DNA from 4 places in the Sodalis sp. RH20 genome. Region 1 is predicted to be linked to each of the others. Evidence: predicted binding sites of a transcription regulator. Region 1 holds the regulator's gene; each other region holds the start of a gene.
What was found. Region 1 encodes LexA, which represses DNA repair genes until DNA is damaged. Its sites were predicted from a motif close to TNCTGTATGTACATACAGNA; they were not measured.

Region 1 (3,962 bases):
ATTCGCGATGTGGACAATATCAGCACGTTGCGAATGAGATGCAAAAACGCCAATCCTTCGATAGTTTTTATTAATCAAAACTCTTATCAGTATCAAGGGGATGGAGAAGGATTAAAATCCATTATTGACGAACGGCCTTTGACGCTTTTTTTTATTTTCATTGGTAATGAGAATATTAAGTTCCATGATTTCGTGCCAATCAGGGACAATGTGATTATTTTATCAAAATTTATAAAGATCAGCACATTGTTAATGATAATCCGTTACTTTATGGACACCAAAGCCTGGCGCAATGACGATTCCGCCATCGGGTTCTCTCCGCTGCGTTTTAGCAAGACCGAAGTAGAAATTTTAACCATGTGGATGTCAGGTTATGACACCATGTATATCTGTACCCAATTGCACATTAAAGAAAAAACGCTTTCTTCTCACAAAATAAATATTAAGCGGAAAACCAAGGCCAGTAATAAACAGGTGATATACCATTTAATTGCTATTGCCAACAGCGTCACAGATAGTATCAATATCCGTTATCCCGTTTGATGAAAACCAGCGGCTCCGTTCGAACGCCACAGCTAAAGAAACCTGCCCCCGATCCCCGTCCCCTCACCCTTTTGCCGGTGACAATATGGGTTAAAACACGCCAATATTCGGCGTTTTTCCGCCTTCATGATAAGATAGAGGGCGGAAATCAGCAGTGGGGGAAACGCTATGAATACCACCGATCAGTCTCAATTGCTCAGCCAGGCTGAACAATTATGTGAGCAACGCAACGTGCGCCTGACGCCACAGCGACTGGAAGTGTTGCGCCTGATGACACAGCAGGATGGCGCGATCAGTGCTTACGACCTGCTTGATCTGCTGCGGGCGACGGAACCGCAGGCAAAGCCGCCGACAATTTACCGCGCGCTGGATTTCCTTCTGGAACAAGGTTTTATCCATAGAGTGGAATCCACTAACAGCTTTGTTCTTTGCCACCATTTTGAGCAGCCCAGTCACACCTCCGCCTTCTTTATCTGCGATCGCTGCGGCCAGGTGACTGAACAATCAACCGAAGGCATTGAAGATATTTTGCAAAAAATGGCGCAAGCCACGGGTTTCGCCATGCGCCATAATGTCGTCGAGGCACACGGGTTTTGTACCTTATGCGCCGAAGTGCAAGCTTGTGACAATCCCCAGGACTGCGGACACGATCATAGCGTAGCGATAAAGAAACGCTAGCGTCCCATTTTGGCTTTTACAAGAACCCGGGAGCAAATGACGTTTATTATGGCTGAAGTGAGATAACGCGTTTGGTTAATACATTGGAGAGGCCGCAAAACAGAGGAATGCTGATAGGATCATATTAAATAGGTGGTACGTCCTTGTACCTTTGGGTAGGAACACTTAAGGAAGCCATAACCGCACAGTGAATATGCATTAGTCATCATTAGTCATGATTTCCAAAAATCATTACCAACGATATTTGTTACGTGTTTCCCAGTCCTTTACTTCCGTTTCCGCGGCTTCTTTACCGTAACCGTAACGTTCCTGGATCTTACCGATTAACTGATCGCGTTTACCTTCAACTACCGTCAGATCATCGTCAGTAAGCTTACCCCATTGTTCTTTCATTTTACCTTTGAACTGTTTCCAATTACCGCTGGCTTGATCTTTGTTCATCGGAGTTCTCCTTGGTTATCGGTTTCTCAGTCAACATCTGCCACTCCAGGTTTTGTTAGCGCATAGCGAGGACACGTATTGCGTCCCAAAACCTGCATGTCATAAGTTAACCCTATGTCTAAAGTATAGCAGGGGATTTGGCATAAGGTTTATTCAGCAGATGATTAGACCATATTGGCAGGGTTATAAACGCCGTATGGGCTATAAGGTGAAATAAAACAGTAGGTAGAAGGTATCAGCCCGTACACCGCTAATTGTAACTAAATATAAATACCGCTAGCGGCAGCGGCCGCGCCGCAGCACTTTTATGGCGGCGAACCCGCATTCCGCGTCGCCGGTTATCCGCCATAAAATCCTCGCTGACGCGGGATAAGGGATATTCAGGATGCCATGGAGCACCGTGAGTTAAATCCAGTTGCCGTTGCGGATAACGCCGACCGCTAAACCTTCGATGGACATTTCCTGCTCGCGCAAATCGACAATAATGGGCGAAAACTCGCTGTTTTCCGGTAGCAACTCAACGATGTTACCGTGTCTTTTCAGGCGTTTTACCGTGACCTCGTCATTGATTCGCGCCACCACGACCTGACCGTTATGGGCATCCTGGGTTTTATGCACCGCCAGCAGATCGCCGTCCATGATGCCGATATCCTTCATGGACATGCCGCTGACACGCAGCAGGAAATCCGCGTGGGGCTTAAACAGATCGGGATCGATCTGGTAATGGCTTTCGATATGCTGTTCGGCCAGCAGGGGTTCTCCGGCGGCCACGCGGCCGATCAGCGGCAGGCCGGTTTCTTCTTCTATCAATAACCGGATGCCGCGCGAGGCGCCGGAAACGATTTCAATGGCGCCCTTGCGCGCCAGCGCCTTAAGGTGCTCTTCGGCGGCGTTAGGGGATTTAAATCCCAGACGATGCGCGATCTCCGCCCGGGTCGGCGGCATGCCGGTTTGCGCAAGATGATCGCGGATGAGGTCAAATACCTCTTGTTGTCTGGCGGTTAATGCTTTCATTCCGTCCCCTGTTTGTTTATACAGTCTTTCTGTGAGTATATACAGGTCCGCAGCAATTGAAAACCACAAGCGTTGCAAAATGTGATAAAACCCTGCCGACGACCGGCCGCGCCGGCCATTTTAAGGAATATACCGCCATAACAGCGTTATCCACACGAACAGCGCCAAAACAATGGCCAGGGTCACCGCCGCCGAGCCCAGGTCCTTCGCCCGGCCAGAAAGTGGATGCAGCTCCGGCCCGATGCGATCCACCACCGCTTCAATAGCACTATTCACGATCTCAACGATCAGCACCAGCCATACCGAACCGATCAATAAAATCCGCGCCACGGGTTCTGGCTCCAGGTAACAGGCAAGGGCAACCGCCACCACGGCAACCACCACTTCCTGGCGAAAAGCGGCTTCATGCCGCCAGGCGGCGCGATATCCTTTTATGGAATAGCCCATGGCGTTAAAGATGCGCCGAAGTCCGTTGGTTTGGTTTGCCATAATTTTGCGCGCTAAAGAAAAATTGTGCCTATATTACCGTTTCTTCTCGTTCGCATCACCACAGATCTGTCGCGCGGTTTCTGGTATTCTTGTGGCGCAATGCTAACAAGAGGCTTCACGAAGATATGTCAGGCTGGCGTACTATTTATTATACGTTGTTGAATTTACCGCTCAGGCTACTGGTGCGGAGTAAAGCCATTCCCGCCAATCCCCGGCAAGAAGCCGGCTTGGACCCGCTGCGGCCAATGATGTATGTTTTGCCCTATAACTCCAAGACGGACCTGCTCACCCTGCGCGCGCAATGTCTGCAACTGGGGTTGTCCGATCCGCTGATACCGATAGAGATCGATGGCGTCGTCTTGCCGCGCTACGTCTTTATCCACGATGGCCCCCGTATTTTTCGCTATTTTTCCGAAAAACTGGAATCCGTGAAGCTGTTTCACGATTATCTGGATTTACATCGCAATAATCCGCAGCTTGATGTCCAGATGGTGCCGGTATCCGTTATGTTCGGACGATCGCCCGGCCGTGAAGCGCAGCTGAACCAGCCGGCGCCCCAGTTGCGCCTCCTCAATGGTTTCCAGAAGTTTATCGCCGTCTTGTGGTTGGGGCGCGACAGCTTTGTGCGTTTTTCCCGTCCGCTGTCCATGCGCTATATGGCGACCGAGCATGGCACCGATAAAACCATCGCGCAGAAGCTGGCACGCGTCGCCATGATTCATTTTGCCCGCCAACGCCTGGTGGCTGTGGGGCCGCGACTGCCTGTCCGTCAGGATTTATTTAATAAGCTGCTGGCG
Region 2 (3,962 bases), 1.4 Mb from region 1:
CATTGCCCTGCTCGTCGGTATAGCGAATCAGGCCGGTGGACTTATCCAGTTTAGGTTTGCCCTGGGTCAAAATCATCCGGCCGTCCTTGGTCGCCATCACATAATCACTGGCGCAACCCGATAGCATGACGGTGAATAACACCGCCGATACGATTGCCACTTTTTTATTCATGTTATGTCCATGTTAAGCATTGGATCAATTACGACGGGCGTGGCTGACTTTCTTATTCCTGAGAAGGTTCAGCGCCTCGACGCCCATAGAGAAAAACATCGCAAAATAAATGTAGCCTTTAGGTACATGAATATCAACGCTTTCGAGGATCAGGGTAAAGCCGATTAAAATCAGGAACGCCAGCGCCAGCATCTTGACCGAGGGATGGCGGGCGACGAACTCTCCTATCGGCCGCGCGGCGAACATCATCACGCCCACCGCGATCACCACCGCCGCCATCATGATAAACAGGTGATTGGACAGGCCGACGGCGGTAATCACCGAATCCAGGCTGAAGATAATATCCAGCAGCATGATTTGCGTGATGGCGCCGAGAAACGAACTGACATTGGTGCTTTGATCGGCTTCACCCCCTTCCAGCGCCTGGTGGATCTCCCGGCAGGATTTCCAGATAAGGAACAATCCTCCCAGCAGCAATATCAGGTCGCGAATCGATACCTCGGTCGCGAAAACGGTAAACAACGGGTAGGTAAGGCGAATCACCCACGAAATGGACGCCAGCAGGCAAAGCCGCATGACCATGGCGCCGAACAGGCCCAGACGGCGGGCTTTGGCTTGCTGTCTCGCGGGCAGCTTGGCGACGACCAGGGAGAGAAAAATGATATTATCAATACCAAGGACGATTTCCAGAACAGTCAGTGTTCCCAGCGCCAGCCACGCATCGGGATCCACGATCCAATCAAACATTGTGATCCATTACCTAAATGTAAACGAAGCTTAAACGAATATTATAAACAGGTCCAAAGGGCAGCAGGCAAGGTAAAATGCATTTACATCAGGAAATGCCGTGCCAGCATTGGCCCGGTGAAGGTCTTTTTCAGGTAAAACCCGCGCGGTAACGTCATGATCGGCTGGCCGAATTCGCCGATGGCCCTGGTCAGCGCCCGGCTATTGGCGGCCTTGGGCCTCAACTGCAGCACCTCGCCGTGGCGCGCGGTGATATGTTCCACGCGCCCGAGTACGATTAAATCCATTAATTCCTCCCAGTCATTTTGCAACAGCGATTCTTCCTCGGCGCTGGGACTCCACAGCAGCGGCGTGCCGATACGGCGTCGGGTGAGCGGGATCGCGCGTTCGCCTTCCACCGGTATCCACAGTACCCTGGCCAGCTTATACCTGACATGGCTGGACGCCCAGGTGACGCCGCTGTTGCCGGTCAGCGGCGCGACACAGACAAAGGTGGTTTCCAGGGGGCGGCCGCGGCTGTCGACCGGTATGGTTTTCAGTTCCACCCCGATGGCGGCAAAATCCTGCTCGGGTTTACTGCCCGCGCTGGCGCCCAGGTAACGTTCCAGCAAGACGCCGATCCAGCCTTTATCACGTTTCAGGTTGGCCGGCAGCACCAGGCCCGCGTGCGCCGCCAGTTCACCCAGATTATAGCCCGCCAGGGCGCTGGCGCGCGCCAATAGCTCTATTTCGTCCCCCGGCGGGAGGATCGGTGTGGCGATGAGGGGAAGGGTCATAAATAGTTATCCGCGTGCTGTATAAAAACTAATCGGCCGCCGGGGCCGTCCGACCCAGGATCGGCATTTAATCATCAGCCATAAATAATAGCATGATTTCACACTCTTTTTTAAGCGCCGATCGCGTTTTGCCGCCGGCGCGCCCGAGGTTGTACACCTGAAGCGGGCGACAATGAACAGGATCTTACACCATGTTATCCACAGAAGTATGGGATAAACCTAATAAACTGGCACTACTGTCACTATTTACAGCCTTGACGCCCCTGTTTTTTACAGGTTTGTACATATATCGCCGCGCTTTACAGCATAATTTGTGGATAAAATCATCATCGTCTGTTTTTTAACCTCATCGCGCGCAACCGGTGGACAGGCGGATCCCGCACGATCGTTCCCACTGCGGGATCCGGCAACAGGCGATTGAAAATCATTGTGTTTTCCCGCGGCGCGTTTTGCAAAGCCGGCGCGCGGCGAAAAGTTTTCCCTCTTTAACCCAGTGTTCTGCACATACCTATCCACAGAAAAAGTGAATAAAAGCACCGGCAGTTATCCCCGGCTGTTGATAACCATGCCGCATCCGGACGCCATTCGACGTCCAGGAAGTCGGACATTCCTTAAAAGCAGTGGTTTACCGTATTGAGCGAGTGTGAAACAATCAGGCTATCTTGCATTTTATGTAATCGAGGTAGTCCGGTGATCGATGATGATGGCTACCGCCCGAATGTTGGTATTGTGATCTGTAATCGTGATGGGCAGGTGGTATGGGCCAGGAGATATGGGCAGCACTCATGGCAGTTTCCCCAGGGCGGCATTAATCCCGGCGAAACCGCGGAACAGGCCATGTACCGTGAACTGTACGAAGAGGTCGGGCTGAGCCGTAAGGATGTGCGCATACTGGCCTCCACCCGTAACTGGTTGCGTTACAAGCTGCCGAAGCGTCTGGTACGCTGGGACACCAAGCCGGTTTGTATCGGCCAGAAGCAAAAATGGTTCCTGCTGCAGCTCATGTGCCCGGACGCCGATATCAATATGCAGCGCGGGGGCACCCCTGAGTTCGACGGCTGGCGCTGGGTCAGTTTCTGGTACCCGGTGCGCCAGGTGGTTTCTTTTAAGCGGGACGTTTACCGCCGGGTAATGAAAGAGTTTTCTACTATTGTCATGCCGTTGCAGGAAAGCGCTGTGCAACGGACTCTCCCAGGCTACAGACGGAAGAGGGGTTAAGCCACGCAGAATATGCTCACGCGCTTGCGGGAAATCGTTGAAAAGGTCGCCGCCGCGCCGCGCCTGTCGGATACGCTGGAAATTCTGGTCAATGAGACCTGTCTGGCGATGGATACCGAAGTCTGTTCGGTTTATCTGGCCGATAACGATCGCCGCTGCTACTACCTGATGGCCACGCGTGGTTTGCAAAAACCGCGCGGGCGCACCATCACGCTGGCTTTCGACCAGGGGATCGTCGGGCTGGTGGGCCGCCTGGCGGAGCCCATCAACCTGGCCGATGCCCATAACCATCCCAGCTTCCAGTACATTCCGGCGGTAAAAGAAGAGCGTTTCCGCTCCTTCCTCGGCGTGCCGATTATCCACCGCCGCCAGCTGCTGGGCGTATTGGTGGTGCAGCAGCGCGAACATCGCCAGTTCGACGAAAGCGAAGAATCCTTTATGGTGACGCTGGCCACGCAAATGGCCGGTATTTTGTCGCAATCCCAGCTCAACGCGCTGTTCGGCCAATACCGCCAGACGCGCATCCGCGCGCTGGCCGCCGCCCCCGGCGTGGCGATAGCCCAGGGGTGGGTGGACAACAGCCAGCCTTCGCTCGATCAGGTTTTTCAAGCTTCGTCGCTGGACAGCGCGCGCGAGCGCGAGCGCCTGACGCTCGCCCTCGGCGAAGCGGCGGCGGAGTTCCGCCGTTTTAGCAAGCGTTTCACCGCCAATGCGCAAAAAGACAGCGCGGCGATTTTCGATCTCTACTCCCATTTGCTTAACGACGCGCGCTTAAAGCGTGAGCTGTTTGCGCGAATCGATGCCGGCGCCATGGCCGAATGGGCGGTAAAACAAGTTATCGAGCTGTTCGCCGAGCAGTTCGCGCAGTTGAATGACAGCTATATGCGCGAGCGCGCCGGCGATTTACGTGCCCTCGGGCAACGCCTGCTGTTTCATCTGGGCGATAACATCCAGGGCGAGACGCCCTGGCCGTCGCGTTTTATCCTGGTGGCCGATGAGCTGAGCGCCACACTGCTGGCCGAGATGCCGCAGGACAAAATGGTGGGCGT
Region 3 (3,962 bases), 1.4 Mb from region 1:
CTCTCCCTTCATCACTGGAAACATCGTTCCCGGCACGAAACCCTGCCCCGCGCCGGGCGATAAGCCGTTAGCTTGCGATAAACGCCGCAAAGCGGGTCAGCATGGATTTGGCCGCCGCGGCTTCGTCGGCGGTAGCGATAAGATGCCCGATATCCGCCCCGTCGCGCTCCATGGTGGCGCGGTTTTGCTCAAACCACAGCGGCGCCTGCCGCAGCGTAATTTCCGGATGGCCCTGGATACCCCAGATTGGCTGATCTTTATAACGCCAAATTTGGTTGGGGCATTGATCGCTGGCCGCGAGGATGGTCATGTCGGGATGGGTGGCGCGCACTTCATCGTTGTGCCAGACAAACATATACACCTGCGGCACGATGCCGGAGGCGATGGCATCGCCGGCGGCCGCGGGTGTCGCCTGCAGCCATTTATTGCCGATTTCGCACGTGGGGCGCCGGAACACCTGATCCCGCCCGCACAACGCCGAGGCGAGGATCTGGCTACCGAAACAGATCCCCAGCATGGGGATGCCCAGGCCGGCGGCTTGCGTGATCAACTGGTGTTCACGGTGGATAAAGGGAATATCTTCATAAGCGCCGTGCGGACTGCCTGAAAGAAAAATGCCGTCATAACCGGTCAGGTCGGCCGGAAATTGGTTCTGGTAGGCCCAGTGGCGGTCAACCTCCAGCCCCCATGACTCAAAACGATCGTCCAGGCGGGCGATCGTCTGTTGCGATTGACCGTTGTGAAGATACAGCAGACGCTTGCGACCCATTGGGCCCTCCTGATATTCGTTAACGGACCGCTGTCGGCGGCCGGTAGTTAGCGCGAACCGCCGCCGGTGACCGACTGGAATATGGCGTTGCGCGCGCCCTCGATATGCCGCACCATCGCCTGCGCCGCCCGCTCGCCGTCGCCCGCCTCAATGGCGTCGACGATCGCCAGGTGCTCGTTGCGCCCCGGTTCAAAACGCGAGGGCACGGTCTCTTTGCCAAACATCCGGGTGCGGGTGCGCAGCTCGCCTATCAGGCGCAGCAAGAGCTTATTGCCGCTGGTCTCGGCGATACTGAGATGCAGGAAGTCGTCGACTTCCCAATGATGGCCGGCCGTAACCTGATCGGGACCGGCCATCGCCATCAGCCGCTGGCGGATGGCGCCCAGCTTCGCCGCCGACATCTTGCCGGCGGCGCTGCGGGCGGCGTCGGCTTCCAGCAGCATGCGCACCGACATGATTTCTAAAATTTCGCTTAATTCCACGCCGTTAACCAGCAGCGTCCGCCCCGATCGGCGCAGATAATGGCTGCCTTCCAACCGGCCGAGCGCCTCGCGCACCGGCGTACGCGACAGGCCCAGCTGTTCCGCCAGCCGGCGTTCGTTTACCACGTCGCCATTGGCCAGGGCGCCGGCCTGGATCATGCGCAGCACGGCGTCAAAGGCATTTTGCGTTAACGATTGATCGTGCGGTGGGGTTAATTCCGTTGCTTTCATTATTGCCTCCGTACTGCATGATTTTTACCCTGCCCTCATTTTGTATTCTATTTGTATACCATTTGTCTACCGCAACATCCGCCGCTTAAATGCCCTGAACGTCTGATAACAGGCGGCGAATTGCAGTAAAATAAGCAAATCTTATTTCTTGACCGGCTGCGGACGCGTCCGGCGCCGGGCGCAAGTATCCCGCCAAGGCCCGTAGCAGGCATTGCGCGGGCTGAGCAGGGGCAGAAGAAAGAGCGGCGGGGCGGCAAGCGAAATAGTAATGCAGTCATTTTTGATCTGGCTGGCGCGCAGAGATAGGTTATCCGTATGGCGGTGTTTTTCCCGCGCCCGCGCCCTGGGGCAACATAAGGTTGCCGCATGAAACCAATAACATATCCTAACTAATAATTAGCTATATAAATTATATACATGAGCGAGATAACGCCCATGCACTGCCGGTTAAATTTTTTGATCCTTATTTATCAGCCAGCTAATCGCTTTTTAGGCCGCTGTCCCGCTTCGGCGTCTTTTCAAACCGCCTGATTTATTTATACTGGACACATAAACAGTATTAATGGATTTATCAGCATGAAGATTATCACGACATTTTTTGCGCCCGCCGGCCTGTTGCCGGTGCTGTCCCTGCCGCTGTTCGCCGACCGGTGCCGGGCGGGTTTTCCCTCGCCGGCCCAGGATTATGTCGAAAAGACCCTCGACCTGAACGAATACTGTATCCGCCATCCCAGCGCCACCTATTTTGTCCGCGCCAGCGGCGATTCCATGACCGACGCGGGTATCGGCGACGGCGATCTGCTGGTGGTGGACCGGGCGGAAAAAGCCGGCCACGGCGATATCGTCATTGCCGCCGTCGACGGCGAATTTACCGTCAAACGGCTCTGCCTGCGGCCGCGCCTGGCGCTGCAGCCGATGAATCCGGCGTTCCCCGAACTGTTTCCCGACCCCGACACGCTGGAAATCTTCGGCGTGGTGCTGTTCGCCGTTCACGACACCCGCAATTGATCATGTTTGCCCTGGCCGACGTCAACAGCTTCTACGCCTCATGCGAAGGCCTGTTCCGTCCGGATCTGCGCGGCGTGCCGATCGTGGTGCTGAGCAATAACGACGGCTGCGTGATTGCCCGATCGGCGGAGGCGAAAAAACTCGGGGTGAAAATGGGCCTGCCCTATTTTCAACTGGAAGCGTTATTGCGCCGGCAGCGCATCGCCGTGTTTTCCTCGAACTACGCCCTGTACGCCGATATGTCGGCGCGGGTGATGGCGACGCTTGAAGCCCTGGCGCCCCGTACCGAGGTGTACTCCATCGACGAAGCCTGGATGGATGTCGCCGGCATAAATGCCAGCGTGCCCTACGATCGGTTCGGCCAGCAGGTGCGGGCGGCGGTGCGGGAGGTGACCGGATTGACGGTGGGGGTAGGCATTGCCCGCACCAAAACCCTGGCCAAACTGTGCAATCATGCGGCCAAGCGGTGGCCGGCCACCGGCGGCGTGGTGGCGCTTGACGATCCGATCCGGCTGCGCAGGCTGATGGCGTTGACGCCGGTTGAGGATGTGTGGGGCGTTGGGCGGCGTATCGGCAAAAAACTCACCGCCATGGGCATGCAAACCACGCTGCAGCTGGCCGACGCCAATATCCATTTTATCCGCAAAACCTTCGGCGTGGTGCTGGAGCGCACGGTACGGGAGCTGCGCGGCGAATCCTGCCTCAGTCTGGAGCAGCAGCCGCCGGCCAAGCAGCAGATCGTCTGCAGCCGCTCGTTTGGCGGCCGGGTCACCGATCTTGCCGCCATGCGCCAGGCGGTCTGCCGCTACGCCGGGCGCGCGGCGGAAAAACTGCGCCAGGAAAAACAGTATTGCCGCCAGATAGCGGTATTTATCCGCTCATCCCCCTACGCCATCAATGAGCCTTATTATGCCAACGGCGCCAGCGAAACGCTGCTCACCGCCACCCAGGATACCCGGGATATTATGGCGGCCGCCGTGCGCGGCCTGGAGCGCATCTGGCGCGACGGCCCCCGTTACGCCAAGGCGGGGGTAATGCTGAATGATTTTTCTCCCACCCGCCAGGCCCAGTTCCAGCTGTTTGACGACCATCCTCCCCGTCCGTCCAGCCGTGAGCTGATGGCGGTGCTCGACCGCATCAACCAGACCGGTATCGGCCATATCGGGTTTGCGGGCCAGGGCATCGCCCCCGCCTGGGCGATGAAGCGCGAGATGCTATCGCCGGCTTATACCACGCGCTGGGGGCAATTGCCCGTCGCCAGGATAATCTGAAGACGCGGGGTTAAAAAAGCCGCGCGGGCAAGGCCGGCACAGCCGGCAACGCGCTTTATTGACGGTAATATATTGCCACCCATCCGGATTGACGGTACAAATAAAGCCGCTATGGCAAGCGCGGGGGCCGTATCAGCTCCCGGCAACACAATTTACCTATTAAAATAAGATAATAAGGACACACCTCACATGTTAGCCAAG
Region 4 (3,962 bases), 470 kb from region 1:
AGCGCGGGGTCTACCCCATCACGCAAAAGGAGCTGACGCGTCAGCTGCGCGCGTTTGAAACCAAGGGCCTGGTGCGGCGTACCGCGTTCGCCGAAATCCCGCCCCGGGTTGAATATCAGGTCACCGCCCTGGGTAAGACGCTGAAGGCGCCGCTACAGTCCCTGGCCGCGTGGGTCGACGCGCACCAGGAGGATTTACAGGCCGGCGCCGGCCTAGAGCGCCGCGCGGGGCAGATCGCTTAGCCGGGAGGTATAGGCCGGCGACAACATGTCGCGTTTCATTTGCCAGTCCCGGCGGATGCCCTGGCCGGCAAACCAGATTTGCCCCCGGCCCGAGCGGTTGACCTTATCCAGGGTCGCCATCAGCGCCTCGGCGTTAACGTGCGGCTTATACCGGTCGAACAGGCCGAGCTGCGCCACGCCCCGGTCATAAAAATCGCCCAGCACGACGCCGGCCTTCAGATAACGCCGATCGTCCAGCCACAGGCTATCCAGGCAGGCCGTCGCCTGGGCGATGATATCCCGGGAATCGTTGGTCGGGACGGGAATGCGGCCGGTGGCCTGGTTGGCGTAATAGATTTCGCCGGCCGCGTGCGGACTGGTGCGCACAAAGACCGCGACCTGCCGGCAAAACTGGTTTTCCCCGCGCAGTTTTTCCGCCGCGCGCGCGGCATAACTGCATACCGCCTCGCGCATATCCTGGTAACGGGTGATACGGGAACTGAAGCTGCGGCTGCAGATAATCTGCTGCTTCACCGCCGGCATTTCCTCCACCTCCAGGCAGGGTTCGCCGCGCAGCTCACGCACCGTGCGCTCCAGCACCACGCTGAAATTATTACGGATAAACGCCGGATGGGAATCCGCCAGTTGCAGCGCCGTGCCGATCCCCATCGCCCGCAGCGTTTTGCCCAGCCGGCGTCCTATGCCCCACACCTCCTCCACCGGCATCAGCGCCATCAGCTTACGCTGGCGCAGCGGCGAGGACAGATCCACCACGCCGCCGGTTTTGCTCCACTGCTTGGCGGCGTGGTTGGCAAGCTTTGCCAGCGTTTTACTGGGCGCAATACCCACCCCCGAATGCAGATGCGTGCACTGCAACAGGGTTTGCTGTACCTCGCGGCCAAACTGTTCCAGCGCCCTGCAATGGCCGACGCCGGTGAGATTGAGAAAGGCCTCGTCGATACTGTAGATCTCAACCGCCGGCGCCATGTCCTCCAGCAGGGTCATCACCCGATGCGACATATCGGCATACAGGGCATAGTTGCTGGAAAACACCGCCACGCCATGTTGTTCAAGCAGCCGGCGAATCTTGAAATAGGGCGCGGCCATAGCAACGCCAAGGCGTTTGGCGGCGGCGGAACGGGCGATAACGCAGCCGTCGTTGTTGCTCAGCACCACCACCGGGCGCCCGCGCAATTCCGGCCGGAATACGGTTTCACACGAAGCGTAGAACGAATTGATATCCACCAGCGCGTACATGGCTACAGCGCCGCGTAGATGATAAACGTCACCACGCCGAAGATTTCCACCTGGCTGTCTTCGGTAATGGGAATGGGCGCGAAGGCGGGATTCATCGGCATCAGCCGCGCGCGGGGATGAAGCTGCAGGCGTTTCACGGTAAAGCCGCCGTCGACGGAGGCGATAACAATATTGCCGTGGTCGGGTTTAAGGGCGCTGTCCACCACCAGGATATCCCCTTCACGGATATTGCCCTCAATCATCGATTCACCCGTGGCGCGGACAAAATAGGTGCTGGCCGGATGGCGCACGCAGATGGCGTTGATATCCAGGCGATGTTCAACATAATCCTGCGCCGGGCTGGGGAACCCCGCAGCGACTTTATCGCCAAAAAACGGCAGCGGTACGCCGATGCCCAACGCCGCGGGATAAATCTTCATAACGGCCACTCCATATACTGTATTTACATACAGTATAGATGCGACCGGGGGAACATGTGAAGCTGGAAAAACCACGGCGGCGACAAACGGCTGATAATCATTGGATTTAAGATCACGCGTGGCTGGCGCCCATGCGCCGGCCTGGCGCCGCATATTTGTATGATAAAACGAGACGTAACTCATACTTTTGGTTCTTAAAAACCCTTTTTGTTATGCGACTTTGTTCGGGAACAAGTTTTTCCGCCTGTTTTTCGCGCATTATGCTCCCATGAATTGTAACCCCAGTAACTATCAGGCTTTATAGGATTGCGGGCTGCAACGCTTTGTGTGTGCAATGTGACGGGTGAGAGATGAAGAACAAGACATTAACCCTGCTTGGCGAAGCCGCCATCAGCCGGCGCAGCCTGGTGAAAGGCGGCGTGGCGACCGGGGGATTGCTGTTGGCCAGCAGCGCGCTGCAGCTCCCTTTCCTGTTCGCCCGGGCGGCCGTTACCCCGGCAACGACCGCGGGAACGGCCGATAAGGTGGTCTGGAGCATGTGTTCGGTTAATTGCGGCAGCCGCTGCGCGCTCAGGCTGCATGTGCGCGACGACGAGGTGTATTGGGTGGAAACCGATAACACCGGCCAGGATGAATACGGCGATCATCAGGTGCGCGCCTGCCTGCGCGGCCGCTCCATGCGCCGGCGGATGAACCATCCGGAACGGCTGAAATATCCGATGAAGCGCGTGGGCGAACGCGGCGAAGGCAAATTCCAGCGCATCAGCTGGGATGAAGCGCTGGACGCCATCGCCGATAATCTCAAGCGTATCGTCAAGGATTACGGCAACGAAGCGGTGTATATCAATTATTCCTCCGGCGCCACCGGCGCCAATTTCGCCCGCTCGTCACCGTCGGGCTCGCTTATCACCCGCCTGATGAACTGCTACGGCGGCTACCTCAATCAGTACGGTACCTATAGCACCGCCCAGATCAATGCCGCCATGCCCTACACCTACGGCAGCAACGAGGGCAACAGCACCTCGGATATCGTTAATACCAAACTGGTGGTGATGTTCGGCAACAACCCGGCGGAAACCCGCATGAGCGGCGCCGGCATTACCTACCATCTTGAGCAGGCGCGCGAGCGCTCCAACGCGCGCATGATCGTTATCGATCCGCGCTATACCGATACCGCCGCCGGGCGCGAGGATGAATGGATCCCCATTCGCCCCGGCACCGACGCGGCGCTGGTGTCGGCGATCGCCTGGGTATTGATCAGTGAAAATCTGGTGGATCAGGCGTTTCTGGATACCTACTGCGTCGGTTACGACGAAAAAACCCTGCCGGCCGGCGCGCCGGCCAACGGCCACTACAAAGCCTATATCCTCGGCCAGGGCGACGACGGCATCGCCAAGACGCCGGAGTGGGCGGAGAGGATCACCAGTATCCCCCGCGATCGGATCATCAAGCTGGCGCGTGAAATCGGCGCGACCAAACCGGCTTATATTTGCCAGGGCTGGGGGCCGCAGCGCCAGGCCAACGGCGAGCAGACCGCGCGCGCCATCGCCATGCTGCCGATCCTCACCGGCAACGTGGGCATTAACGGCGGCAACAGCGGCGCCCGCGAGTCCACCTACACCATTACCATCGAACGGCTGCCGGTATTGACCAATCCGGTGAAAACCCAGATCCCGGTATTTTTATGGACCGACGCCATCTCACGCGGCAAGGAAATGACGGCGTTAAAAGACGGCATAAAAGGCAAGGACCGGCTCGACGTGCCGATTAAATTTATCTGGAACTATGCCGGCAATACCCTGGTCAACCAGCATTCGGATATCAATCGCACCCATGAAGTCCTGAAAAACGAGCGCGATTGCGAAATGATCGTGGTGATTGAAAACTTTATGACCTCATCGGCGAAATACGCCGACATCCTGTTGCCGGACCTGATGACCACCGAACAGGAGGATATCGTCCCCAACGATTACGCCGCCAATATGGGGTATCTGATTTTCGGCCAGCCCGCCACCTCGGCAAAATTCGAGCGCCGCTCGATTTACCAGATCACCAGCGATATCGC

Region 2: mutH (DNA mismatch repair endonuclease MutH) is a predicted target of LexA. The motif match lies at 1,930-1,949, and genes of this name have one in related genera.
Region 3: umuD (translesion error-prone DNA polymerase V autoproteolytic subunit) is a predicted target of LexA. The motif match lies at 2,022-2,041, and genes of this name have one in related genera.
Region 4: umuD (translesion error-prone DNA polymerase V autoproteolytic subunit) is a predicted target of LexA. The motif match lies at 1,913-1,932, and genes of this name have one in related genera.

The regions. Positions count from the first base shown of each region.
Region 1 covers NZ_CP178733.1:4,448,872-4,452,833, forward strand. The annotation lists gene rcsA (transcriptional regulator RcsA) at 1-543, shown strand, start outside; gene zur (zinc uptake transcriptional repressor Zur) at 712-1,221, shown strand; gene ACL2XM_RS20310 (CsbD family protein) at 1,453-1,662, opposite strand; gene lexA (transcriptional repressor LexA) at 2,068-2,676, opposite strand; gene ACL2XM_RS20320 (diacylglycerol kinase) at 2,797-3,165, opposite strand; gene plsB (glycerol-3-phosphate 1-O-acyltransferase PlsB) at 3,291-3,962, shown strand, end outside.
Region 2 covers NZ_CP178733.1:5,881,697-5,885,658, forward strand. The annotation lists gene ACL2XM_RS26890 (YgdI/YgdR family lipoprotein) at 1-172, opposite strand, end outside; gene ACL2XM_RS26895 (TerC family protein) at 197-919, opposite strand; gene mutH (DNA mismatch repair endonuclease MutH) at 1,003-1,695, opposite strand; gene rppH (RNA pyrophosphohydrolase) at 2,386-2,913, shown strand; gene ptsP (phosphoenolpyruvate--protein phosphotransferase) at 2,926-3,962, shown strand, end outside.
Region 3 covers NZ_CP178733.1:5,849,197-5,853,158, reverse strand. The annotation lists gene ACL2XM_RS26765 (type 1 glutamine amidotransferase) at 68-769, opposite strand; gene ACL2XM_RS26760 (GntR family transcriptional regulator) at 817-1,482, opposite strand; gene umuD (translesion error-prone DNA polymerase V autoproteolytic subunit) at 2,059-2,490, shown strand; gene umuC (translesion error-prone DNA polymerase V subunit UmuC) at 2,493-3,761, shown strand; gene panS (ketopantoate/pantoate/pantothenate transporter PanS) at 3,951-3,962, shown strand, end outside.
Region 4 covers NZ_CP178733.1:3,982,766-3,986,727, forward strand. The annotation lists gene ACL2XM_RS18360 (winged helix-turn-helix transcriptional regulator) at 1-242, shown strand, start outside; gene umuC (translesion error-prone DNA polymerase V subunit UmuC) at 213-1,478, opposite strand; gene umuD (translesion error-prone DNA polymerase V autoproteolytic subunit) at 1,481-1,897, opposite strand; gene ACL2XM_RS18375 (DmsA/YnfE/YnfF family dimethyl sulfoxide reductase) at 2,248-3,962, shown strand, end outside.